DNA from 3 places in the Frankia sp. CeTa3Moorea genome. Region 3 is predicted to be linked to each of the others. Evidence: riboswitches for the same ligand, from Rfam matches in the RefSeq annotation. Region 3 holds a riboswitch; each other region holds the start of a gene.
The links. Region 3 has a riboswitch for cobalamin ahead of AC08OV_RS18840 (ribonucleoside-diphosphate reductase subunit alpha). Riboswitches for the same ligand answer to the same signal wherever they lie in the genome.
Positions count from the first base shown of each region.

Region 1: another riboswitch for cobalamin. It lies ahead of AC08OV_RS12135 (CoA-acylating methylmalonate-semialdehyde dehydrogenase); the one in region 3 lies ahead of AC08OV_RS18840 (ribonucleoside-diphosphate reductase subunit alpha).
Region 2: another riboswitch for cobalamin. It lies ahead of metE (5-methyltetrahydropteroyltriglutamate--homocysteine S-methyltransferase); the one in region 3 lies ahead of AC08OV_RS18840 (ribonucleoside-diphosphate reductase subunit alpha).

Region 1 covers NZ_CDXDOR010000056.1:7,706-10,972, forward strand. The annotation lists gene AC08OV_RS12130 (acyl-CoA dehydrogenase family protein) at 1-62, opposite strand, end outside; gene AC08OV_RS12135 (CoA-acylating methylmalonate-semialdehyde dehydrogenase) at 72-1,577, opposite strand; cobalamin riboswitch at 1,768-1,954, opposite strand; cobalamin riboswitch at 2,160-2,346, shown strand; gene AC08OV_RS12140 (ABC transporter substrate-binding protein) at 2,376-3,267, shown strand, end outside.
Region 2 covers NZ_CDXDOR010000056.1:16,830-20,096, reverse strand. The annotation lists gene metE (5-methyltetrahydropteroyltriglutamate--homocysteine S-methyltransferase) at 1-1,646, opposite strand, end outside; cobalamin riboswitch at 1,787-2,071, opposite strand; gene AC08OV_RS12170 (adenosylcobinamide amidohydrolase) at 2,300-2,797, opposite strand; gene AC08OV_RS12165 (hypothetical protein) at 2,942-3,265, opposite strand.
Region 3 covers NZ_CDXDOR010000127.1:9,512-12,778, reverse strand. The annotation lists gene AC08OV_RS18845 (replication-relaxation family protein) at 1-324, shown strand, start outside; cobalamin riboswitch at 1,226-1,452, shown strand; gene AC08OV_RS18840 (ribonucleoside-diphosphate reductase subunit alpha) at 1,702-3,267, shown strand, end outside.

The DNA.
Region 1 (3,267 bases), on a different contig from region 3:
TCGTCGGCGAAATCGCCGGCGGTCTCGCGGAGCGCGCGCCGCTCAGGTGACAGCGTCTCCACCGGTCGCCGTCACTTCATCGTGGGGATGACGAAGCTGGCCTGTTCCCGGACCCGGGCGCTGGGCCAGCGGGAGGTGACGGTCTTCGTCTTCGTGTAGAAACGGATCGAGTCCGGCCCGTGCTGGTTCAGGTCGCCGAATCCGGAACGCTTCCAGCCGCCGAACGTGTGGTATGCGATGGGCACCGGGATGGGCACGTTCACGCCGACCATTCCGGTGTTCACCCGGTGGGTGAAGTCCCGGGCGGTGTCCCCATCCCTGGTGAAGATCGCCACGCCGTTGCCGTACTCGTGCTCGTTCGGCAGCCGCAGCGCCTCCTCGTAGTCGGCGGCGCGCACGACCGAGAGCACCGGGCCGAAGATCTCCTCCCGGTAGATCCGCATCGCCGGGGTGACGTGGTCGAACAGCGACGCGCCGAGGTAGAAGCCCTGCTCGTGCTCGGTGCCCGCGAGCGGGTTGCCGCTGCCGTCGACGACCAGGCTCGCGCCCTCCTCGACGCCGGAGCTGAGGTAGTCGCGGACCCGGGCCACGGCCGCGGGGGTGACCAGCGGGCCGATCTCGGTGGCGTCGTCCAGCGCCGGCCCGATCCGCAGCGCCGTGACCCGCGCGGCGAGCCGCTCGACCAGGGCGTCCGCCGTCGCCTCGCCCACCGGGACGGCGACCGAGATCGCCATGCAGCGCTCGCCAGCCGACCCGTAGCCGGCGCCGACCAGGGACTCCACCGCGTGGTCGAGGTCCGCGTCCGGCATGACGACCATGTGGTTCTTCGCCCCGCCGAAGCACTGCGCCCGCTTGCCGTGCGCGGCGGCGGTGGCGTAGACGTACTGGGCGATGTCGGACGACCCGACGAAGCCGACCGCCTCGACCCGGGGGTCCGTCAGCAGCGCGTCCACGGCCTCCTTGTCGCCGTTGACGACGTTGAACACGCCCGGCGGCAGGCCGGCGTCCAGGAACAGCTCCGCCAGCCGCAGCGGCACCGAGGGGTCACGCTCCGACGGCTTGAGCACGAATGCGTTACCGCAGGCCAGCGCCGGTGCCGCCTTCCAGAGCGGGATCATCGCAGGGAAGTTGAACGGGGTGATCCCGGCGACGACCCCGAGGGGCTGGCGCATCGAGTACACGTCGATGCCGGTGCCGGCCGCGTCCGAGTACTCGCCCTTGAGCAGGTGCGGGATGCCGGTGGCGAACTCGACCACCTCCAGGCCGCGCTCGATGTCGCCGTGCGCGTCGGCCACCGTCTTGCCGTGCTCTGCGGCGAGCAGCCGGGCGAGCGAGTCCTGCTCGGCCCGGACCAGTTCGAGGAAGCGCGCCAGCACCCTGGCCCGGCGCTGGGGGTTGAGCCGGGCCCAGCCGGGCTGGGCGTCGGCCGCCGCCGCGACGGCGTCGGCCACCTCTGCGCGCGACGCCAGTGGTACCCGCGCCTGCTCCCGCCCGGTACTCGGGTCGTAGACGGCACCGAAACGACCCGAGGTGCCCGGGACCGGCTTTCCGCCGACGTGATGCGTGAGTTCTCGCATGAGAAATTTCGCCTGACCTTCCGAAAGTGCGCAGCCTGCATCGCCCCGGCGGCCGCGGCGCGCCGGGAGAAGGATGTGAAGAAAGAAGGAGTGCGAAAGCCGCCGGGAATCAGTCGAAATGTCGCCGGGCGGCTCGGAAGGGGGCATGAAAAAGCAGGGCTGACATGCGTTCCGACTCCATCCTCGTGGAAGTACACGGTCGCCCACGGCCGGTATCCTGGCTCCCGGATCGGCGCGGACTCCTGCCTTCCCGGCACGCGGCCAGTGGCATCACGGGAGTCCGGCTCCCCGGTCACAGTGGCGGGACCGCGCCGGATTCACACCGGCTTCCCTGACACCATGGACCTTGGTAGGGGACCATAAAGTAGGACACCATACTATGTCCAGTAGTCGCGGCCCGTGTCGGTGTGACGTCGATCCGTGGCAGCCGTGTCCCCGGGCTCCGCCCGCCCGGCCGCCGGAGCGGGGGCTGGCCCGAGGCGGGAAGGACCGCCGGCGGCTCGGGCCGGTCCTGACCGCCGGTGTGCTCGTCGTCGCGGCGATGGCCGATCTGTGCCTCTTGCCCGGTTGGGCTCCGGTCGCGTAGCGTGGCGTTGCCGTGGTGTTCGGGAAGCCGGTGTGATGCCGGCGCGGCCCTCGCCACTGTGATCGGGAAGTCTCGGGTCTGGTCCGCGGTGCGGCGGAAGTCACTGGGCGTGTTCGCCTGGGAAGGCTGACCTGGAGGCGTCGACCCGTCAGCCAGGAGACCGGCCACGGCATCGAGTGACCCATCCACGAGGTGCTGGAGAGGCGGTCCGCGTGAGCGTGCCTGCTTGTGCTGAGTCTGATCCCGCGCTTTCGGCAGCCGCTGCCGACGCGCCCGCGCGGCCGTCGCGACGCCGCCGGCCCGGCCGGCCGCGTCGCCGGACCGCCGTCGCTGCGGTGCTGGCCGGCGTGCTGGCGATGGTCTCGCTGGCGGCCTGCGGGGACGACGACGGTGACGAGGCCGGTGGCTCCGCAGCCCTCGACGCGCGCGGGTGCGTGACGTCGTTCAACGCCGAGACCGACTACTTCCCGGTGAAGTCGACGTTCGAGGCGGCCAAGAACGTCACGCTGACCTACCACAACAGCTACCAGGTACTCACGGTCAAGGAGCCGTACCCGGACGGCAAGCCGGAGTCGTACGTGCTGGTGCGCTGCGGCGCGCCGGCACCGGAGCTGACCGGAGACCTCGCCGCCGCCCCGCAGATCGAGGTGCCGATCACCAGCCTCTACTCCGGGTCGACGACCCACCTACCGCTGCTGGTCGACCTGGACGCGGTCGACGTCCTCACCGGGGTCTCCAGCGCCAGCCTGGTCTCCAGCCCTGAGGTGCGCGAGCAGATCGACGCCGGCAAGGTCGTCGAGTACGCCCCGAACTACCAGATCGACGTGGAGAAGGTGGTCAGCGCCGCCCCCGACGTCCTGATGACCGACGGGACGGACTCGCCCGAGTACGCGACGATCCGCAAGGCGGGCGTGACGGTCGTCGCCAACGCCGAATGGCTGGAGGGCGACCCGCTCGGCCGGGCCGAGTGGATCAAGGTGATGGCGGCGCTCACCGGCGACGAGGAGCAGGCCGCCAAGGTCTTCGGCCAGATCCAGACCGACTACTCCGCCATCGCGGACAAGGCGACCGCCGCCGGGGTCACCCCGGTGAAGGTGCTGCCCG
Region 2 (3,267 bases), on a different contig from region 3:
GGCTCCGGACGGACGACGTCACCCAGGATGATCGGCGGCCGGACGTAGCGCGAGCCGTACGACTGCACCCAGCCGTCCGTCGTCGCGAGGAACCCGGTCAGCTGCTCGCCGAAGTACTGCACCATGTCGTTGCGCTCGGGCTCGCCGTGCACCAGCACGTCCAGCCCGAACTCCTCCTGGGCGGCGATCACGTTGCGGATCTCGGTCCGCATCGCCTCGACGTAGCCGTCCGGGGACATGCTCCCGTTGCGCAGCGCGGCCCGGGCCTGGCGCAGACTCGCGGTCTGCGGGAACGACCCGATAGTGGTCGTCGGCAGCTGCGGCAGGCTCAGCCGCTCCGCCTGGACCAGGTCACGCTTCTCGTAGGGGCTCGCCCGGTGCAGGTCCGCGCCGGTCACGGCCGCGGCCCGCTGGTGCACCGCCTCGACCCGCACGAGCGGCGACACGGCCCGGGCGGCGAGACGCGCGGCGTTGGTCTGCAGGGCGCCGGCGATGGCGTCCCGTCCCGAGGTGAGGCCGGCGGTGAGGGTGACGATCTCGTCGAGCTTCTGCCGGGCGAAGGCCAGCCAGCCGGCAATCTCGGGGTCCAGGTCGCCCTCGAGGACCACATCCAGCGGGACGTGCAGCAGGGAGCAGGAGGCCGAGACGTCGACTCGGCCGGCGAGGCCCCGCAGGCTCTCGATCGTGTCGAGGGTGGCGGCCAGGTCGGCGGCCCAGATGTTGTGCCCGTTGACGACGCCGGCGACCAGTCGCTTGTCGCCGAGGCCGCCGGCGGCGGCAAGGGCCGCCAGGTTGGCCGACGCCGGTCCGACGAAGTCGAGCGCGACGCCGTCGAGGGCGCTGTCGCGCAGCACCGGCAGCGCGTCACCGACCCGGTCGAAGTAGGTGGCCAGCAACAGCTTCGGCCGGTCCGCCGCGGCGGTCAGCGTTGCGTAGGCGCCGCTGACCGCCTCCAGGACCGCCGCAGGCTGGTCAAGGACCAGCGCCGGCTCGTCGAGCTGGACCCACTCGGCCCCGGCGGCCCGCAGCTGGCGCAGCACGTCTGCGTACAGCGGCAGAATCCGGTCCAGCAGCGACAGCGGCTCGAAACCCTCGCCCGCGTCCGGAGCCGCCTTGGCCAGCAGCAGGAACGTCACCGGGCCGACCAGCACCGGCCGGGTGAGGACACCGGCGTCCTTCGCCTCGGCGAACTCACCGAGCGGCTTGGCCGCGTCCAGGCTGAAGTCGGTGTCGGGGCCGAGCTCGGGCACCAGGTAGTGGTAGTTGGTGTCGAACCACTTCGTCATCTCCAGCGGCTCGGCGTCCGCGGTGCCGCGAGCCATGGCGAAGTAGCGGTCCAGCCTGCCCTTCGGCGTGCTCACCTCCGGGACCGCCGTACGGTGGCGCGCCGGGATGGCGCCGAGCATGACGGCGGTGTCCAGCACGTGGTCGTACAGCGAGAAGTCGTTGCTCGGGATCTCCTCGATCCCGGCCTGCCTCAGCTGGGCCAGGCGCTCCTGGCGTAGCTGCCGAGTGGCCGCCAGCAACTGCTCGGCGTCGCTCGTGCCCGCCCAGTACGCCTCGGTCGCCTTCTTCAGCTCCCGATTGGCACCCTGCCGGGGATACCCGTACACCGTCGCGCGACTAAGCGGTGCGGTCGTGCTCATGGGCTCTCCTTCGCGAGTCCACCTGACCTCGCGAACAGACCAGCACGACACCGGCACCCCGACTGGTCGTCGAAAGTCCGACCGAGAGGCGCCGACGGCGCGGACCCACCCACGAGGTCACAGCCAAGCGTGCTCGCGACCGCGCGCACGCACAGCGGGCAGGTCTTCGGACTCGTGGGCCTTCCCGATCCGTTCGGACGGGGCTCCCTACTGGCCGTCGCTTCCCAAACCCCGGGCCCGCCCAGCTCAAGGCCGGTCGAGCCGCTACGAGTTCAGTGCTGTCCCGCCGCACCCGTCAGGTGCGGCATCGGACGGTGTTCGTTCCCACTCACCGCTGCGGGGCAGTCCCGGATTCCCACCGGGTTCCCTCTCACGTCTCCCACCACCCATTACCTCGTCGAGGCACCGAGTGGCGGTCGAACCAGCTGCGCTCAGCAGCCTAGCAACGGCACCGGGGGCCGGAGGCACGAGCCGGCATGTGGCGTGAGGTCGTCTCGCTCACGGCCTCGCCGACGAGCGCCCAGCCTCCCGCACCCGCGTCCTCAGCCCGTCGCGGCGTCGGCGCGCGGGCCGTCTGCCGCCCCGTCCGGCCGGCGGAGCGGTACAGAAGCATCTCCTGATCTGGGTTCGGACCCGCCGGGCGGACATGGCGGTCAGGCTGAGGGCTCCGCCCATCGGGCGGCGTAGCACGCGGCGCCGCCTGCGACGGCGGCGTGGACGGCACGGCCCAGGCGGGCTCCCCATCGCGAGCGCGGGCCGCAGTACTCGACTCCCGGCGGTCCACCAGCGGAGCCGGCGGGGCAGCACACCACGAGGGCGTCGGACGCCGTGCCGGTGCCGGGAACGCCGGCTTCCAGCAACGCCTGGCTCTTCGCCTCGGTGGCCGTGACGACGGCGTTGACCAGGGCCGCGTCGCTGAGCAGCACGGGCAGCAGGCAGACGAGGTTGACCGTGCCGGGACGCCACCGCGCCGCGGGCAGCCCCAGCTCGGCGGCGATCTCCTCGAGGTGGCGCGCGGGATCGTCCCGGCAATAGTCCTGCGCCACCTCGGCGTTGATGACCCACTCGCCGACCGCGAGCCCGCCGATGCCCCGAGGGCATCCGCCGTACCAGCGGACTCGACGCTCACCACGGCCGCCGTACCGACGCACCCGTCGGTACCCGCAGGCCAGGCCGCGGCGGCCCGGCCTCTTCGCGTGAGACGACCGGCCCGTCGCACGCCGTCCGCGTCATCGACGTCCCGTCCACCTCACGCCGACGAGGCGCCGATGGGTTGTGACGCATCAGTTTCCGGGCTACCGGTCGGTGCTGCGCCGCTGGTCTGGGACCGGACGTGCGGCGAGCGTGGTCAGGAGCAGACGTCGGGGGCAGTCGAGGTCAGTCGTTGGGCACTCCGGGCCCGGACAGTCGGCGCAGGAAGGCAGTGCCTGTGCCTGGCGGGTCAGGCCGTCGAGATAGTCGACGAGCAGGTCCAACTGATGGCGCAGCTCGCGCATCCGGGCCGACTGCGCGCCGGCTTGGCGGCGGTGTGCGCGCAGCTGTTGGTAGGCGTGCGGTTCGAGCATCACCATCTCGGCGCCGTCGACCTCGACCCGCCGGGGGACAGAGCGGTCACTCATCA
Region 3 (3,267 bases):
CGCCGCGAAGCCCGCCTCCGCGAGGTCCTCGCGGAGGCGCTGCGCAACCTGGACGACCCAGTACGGGTGCCGGTCGCGACGACGGCCGCGGACCTCGCCGAACCCGACCAGCACCTCGACGCCACCCTGACCCGCTGGCTGCCCCTGACCCGGGCCGGTACCGGTCGCCTCAGCCTGGGCCAGCTGGTCAGCCTCTGGCCTAACTCCGCCAAGCCCTTGACCGACAGCTCCCCAGCCGACAGTGACCTCGGCCGTCCGAGACGACTCCACCCACCCCAGCCGATGCCACCCGCGGGGCCTGATCACCAGCAGCTCGCGGCCTAACCGCAGCCCCGCATGGCCCCGAGGGGTCCTGCTACCCGGGTACCGCGCCCGGTGGCAGGACCCCTCGGCTTGAACGGGCATGGCTGCCGCGACCGGCGGGTCGGTTGAGGCGGGTCTCCGCCCGCCGGGTGCTGCGGCGAGACCGCCGCCGCGTTGGACCGCGCTGGGCAGGCTGGCCCCGTCGGCGCGGGCGAGGATGCCGGCGACCAGGCCGACGATGATGGAGATCGTCGTGCCGAGGGCGACGACGAGTGCCCGGGTGAGGGCTGGGTTGGCGGTCACGTCTGCTCCAGTTCACACGCCCCGCTCCCCTGGCTGACGAGACGCTGAACGGACGCAGCGTGAAACAACCCTGCTCGATCCCCGGGGTTGCCGCAGCCCGATGGCCCATAGGCGCGTGCTGTGGCTTCGGCCCGGAGCGGCCAGGGGAGGACGCGCCGGACATGGGAAGCCCGAGTTCGGTGACTGGCAATATTGGCAGCCGCCGCGGCGATCAGTCTACCGGCTCCGGTCCGGCACGGGGTGGGCGCCGTGGCCCGCGATCATGACTGTCCTCAGTCAGGTGGCATGGATGATCGCCAGCGACTTGTGCGGCTCGTGTCGTTTGTGGCGTGGGCCGGTGAGCCCGGTTCGAACATGTGCGGCCTGCGGTTCGCCAGCACCGAGGACGAGCAGCCATGGGGCCTGTCCTGGCGCGGCGTGGGCCGTGGGTCTCGAACGGGGCGAGGTCCTGCCCAAGCCCGAAGGCGATGAGGTCCGGGCCGTGCTGTGGCGGCTGAGGTTCTGGTTCACGGTGGCGGTACAGGACGCTCGGCAAGTTCCGCTCGGAGATACCCCGGACGGCGAGGTGTCGGGCGCGACACAACATGTGGGTTATTTGCAGTCGTGTGATTCTTATATGTAGCGTGTGCCGCGCACTGGTTCGGCCGCCCTGCCCTGGGCCGGTCGTCGTAAGAGGGAACCCGGTGGGAGTCCGGGGCTGCCCCGCAGCGGTGAGTGGGAACGACCGCCGTCAGGAGCACTGGGCGCTATGGCGCCTGGGAAGCGACGGTCAGTAGGTTCACCGGCGTCACGACGCGCCGGTGGGTGCCCGCGAGTCCGAAGACCTGCCAGCGTGCCGCGCGCGACATGCGCGTGGCGGTCCGACGGCCCCGAGGGAGGGCCGGGATCGCCGTGCCGGGCTTGGACCGGGCACGGGCAGCTCGCCGGTCGCCAGAGGGCCTCGGCGTGGCGGGTGGTGATCGTTCGGCCACCGAGCCACGCGCCGTCGCCGTCGGTCGTCGATGCCCGGGTCCGTCGCCATTCGGGCCGGCGCGCCTACCTCCTCCTTGCTCGCCGTCGGTGCCAGCCGTCCGACGACCTGTGCGAGGAGTGCCGTTGACCGTCACCGAACCTTCCCCCGTTGTCCCGCGGGCCGCCGGTATGTCCGGGTCTGGTGGCCGCACGATGCGCGTCCGTCATCGTGACGGCGCGTTGGAGCCCGTGGACGTGACGAGGATCGTCGCCGCGGTCGCGCGGTGGGCGGACGACCTGGATCAGGTGGATCCGTTGCGGGTCGCGACCCGGACGATTGGCGGGCTCTACGACGGCGCGACGACCGAGGAGCTCGACCGGTTGTCGGTGCAGACCGCCGCCGATCTGATCGGTGAGGAGCCGCAGTACTCCCGGCTGGCCGCCCGGCTGCTGGTCGCGCTGATCGCCGACGAGGTCGCCGGTCAGGGGATCGGCTCGTTCAGCTCGGGCATCGCGCGGGGCCACGAGCTGGGTCTGATCGGGGCGGGCACGGCCGAGTTCGTCGCCCGGCACGCTGGCGAGCTCGACGCGCTCGTCGACCCGGCTGGCGACCTCGGGTTCGAGTTCTTCGGGATGCGGACGGTGCACGACCGCTACCTGCTGCGCCATCCGCGCACCCGGCTGGTGGTGGAGACGCCGCAGCACTGGCTGCTGCGGGTCGCCTGCGGGCTGGCGCACGACGTCGCCGAGGCGGCGGAGCTGTACCGGCTGATGGCGTCGCTGGCCTACCTGCCGAGTTCGCCAACGTTGTTCAACTCCGGGACGGCGCACTCGCAGATGTCGAGCTGCTACCTGGTCGACTCGCCGCGCGACGAGCTGGAGTCGATCTACGAGCGGTACGGCCAGGTCGCCCGGCTGTCGAAGTTCGCCGGCGGCATCGGCATCGGTTTCTCCCGGGTGCGCTCGCGGGGCGCGCTGATCCGCGGCACGAACGGCCGGTCGAACGGCATCGTGCCTTTCCTGCGGACCCTCGACGCCTCGGTCGCGGCGGTCAACCAGGGTGGGCGGCGCAAGGGCGCGGCCTGTGTGTACCTGGAGACGTGGCATCCCGACATCGAGGAGTTCCTCGAGCTGCGGGACAACACCGGTGAGGACGCCCGGCGCACCCACAACCTGAATCTGGCGCACTGGATCCCGGACGAGTTCATGCGCCGGGTGCAGGCCGACGGGGTGTGGTCGCTGATGGATCCGGACGCGGTGCCGGAGCTGCCCGACCTGTGGGGTGAGGAGTTCGACCTGGCCTACCGGGCCGCCGAGGCCGCCGGCCGCTATGTCCGCCAGCTGCCCGCCCGTGATCTGTACGCGCGGATGATGCGGACGCTGGCGCAGACCGGCAACGGCTGGATGACGTTCAAGGACGCCGCGAACCGGACCGGCAACCAGACCGCCGAGCTGGGCAACGTCATCCACCTGTCGAACCTGTGCACCGAGATCCTCGAAGTCTCCAGCGATGACGAGATCGCGGTGTGCAACCTCGGCTCGGTCAACCTCGCCCGCCACCTCCTGCCCGCAGACCCGGCCGCCGACGCGGACGGCGACGGGGATCCAGCGGCGCGGGTTGATTGGGCGGCGCTGCGCGCGACCGTGCGCACGGCGGTGACCTTCCTCGACCGGGTGATCGACATCAACTACTACCCGACACCCGAGGCC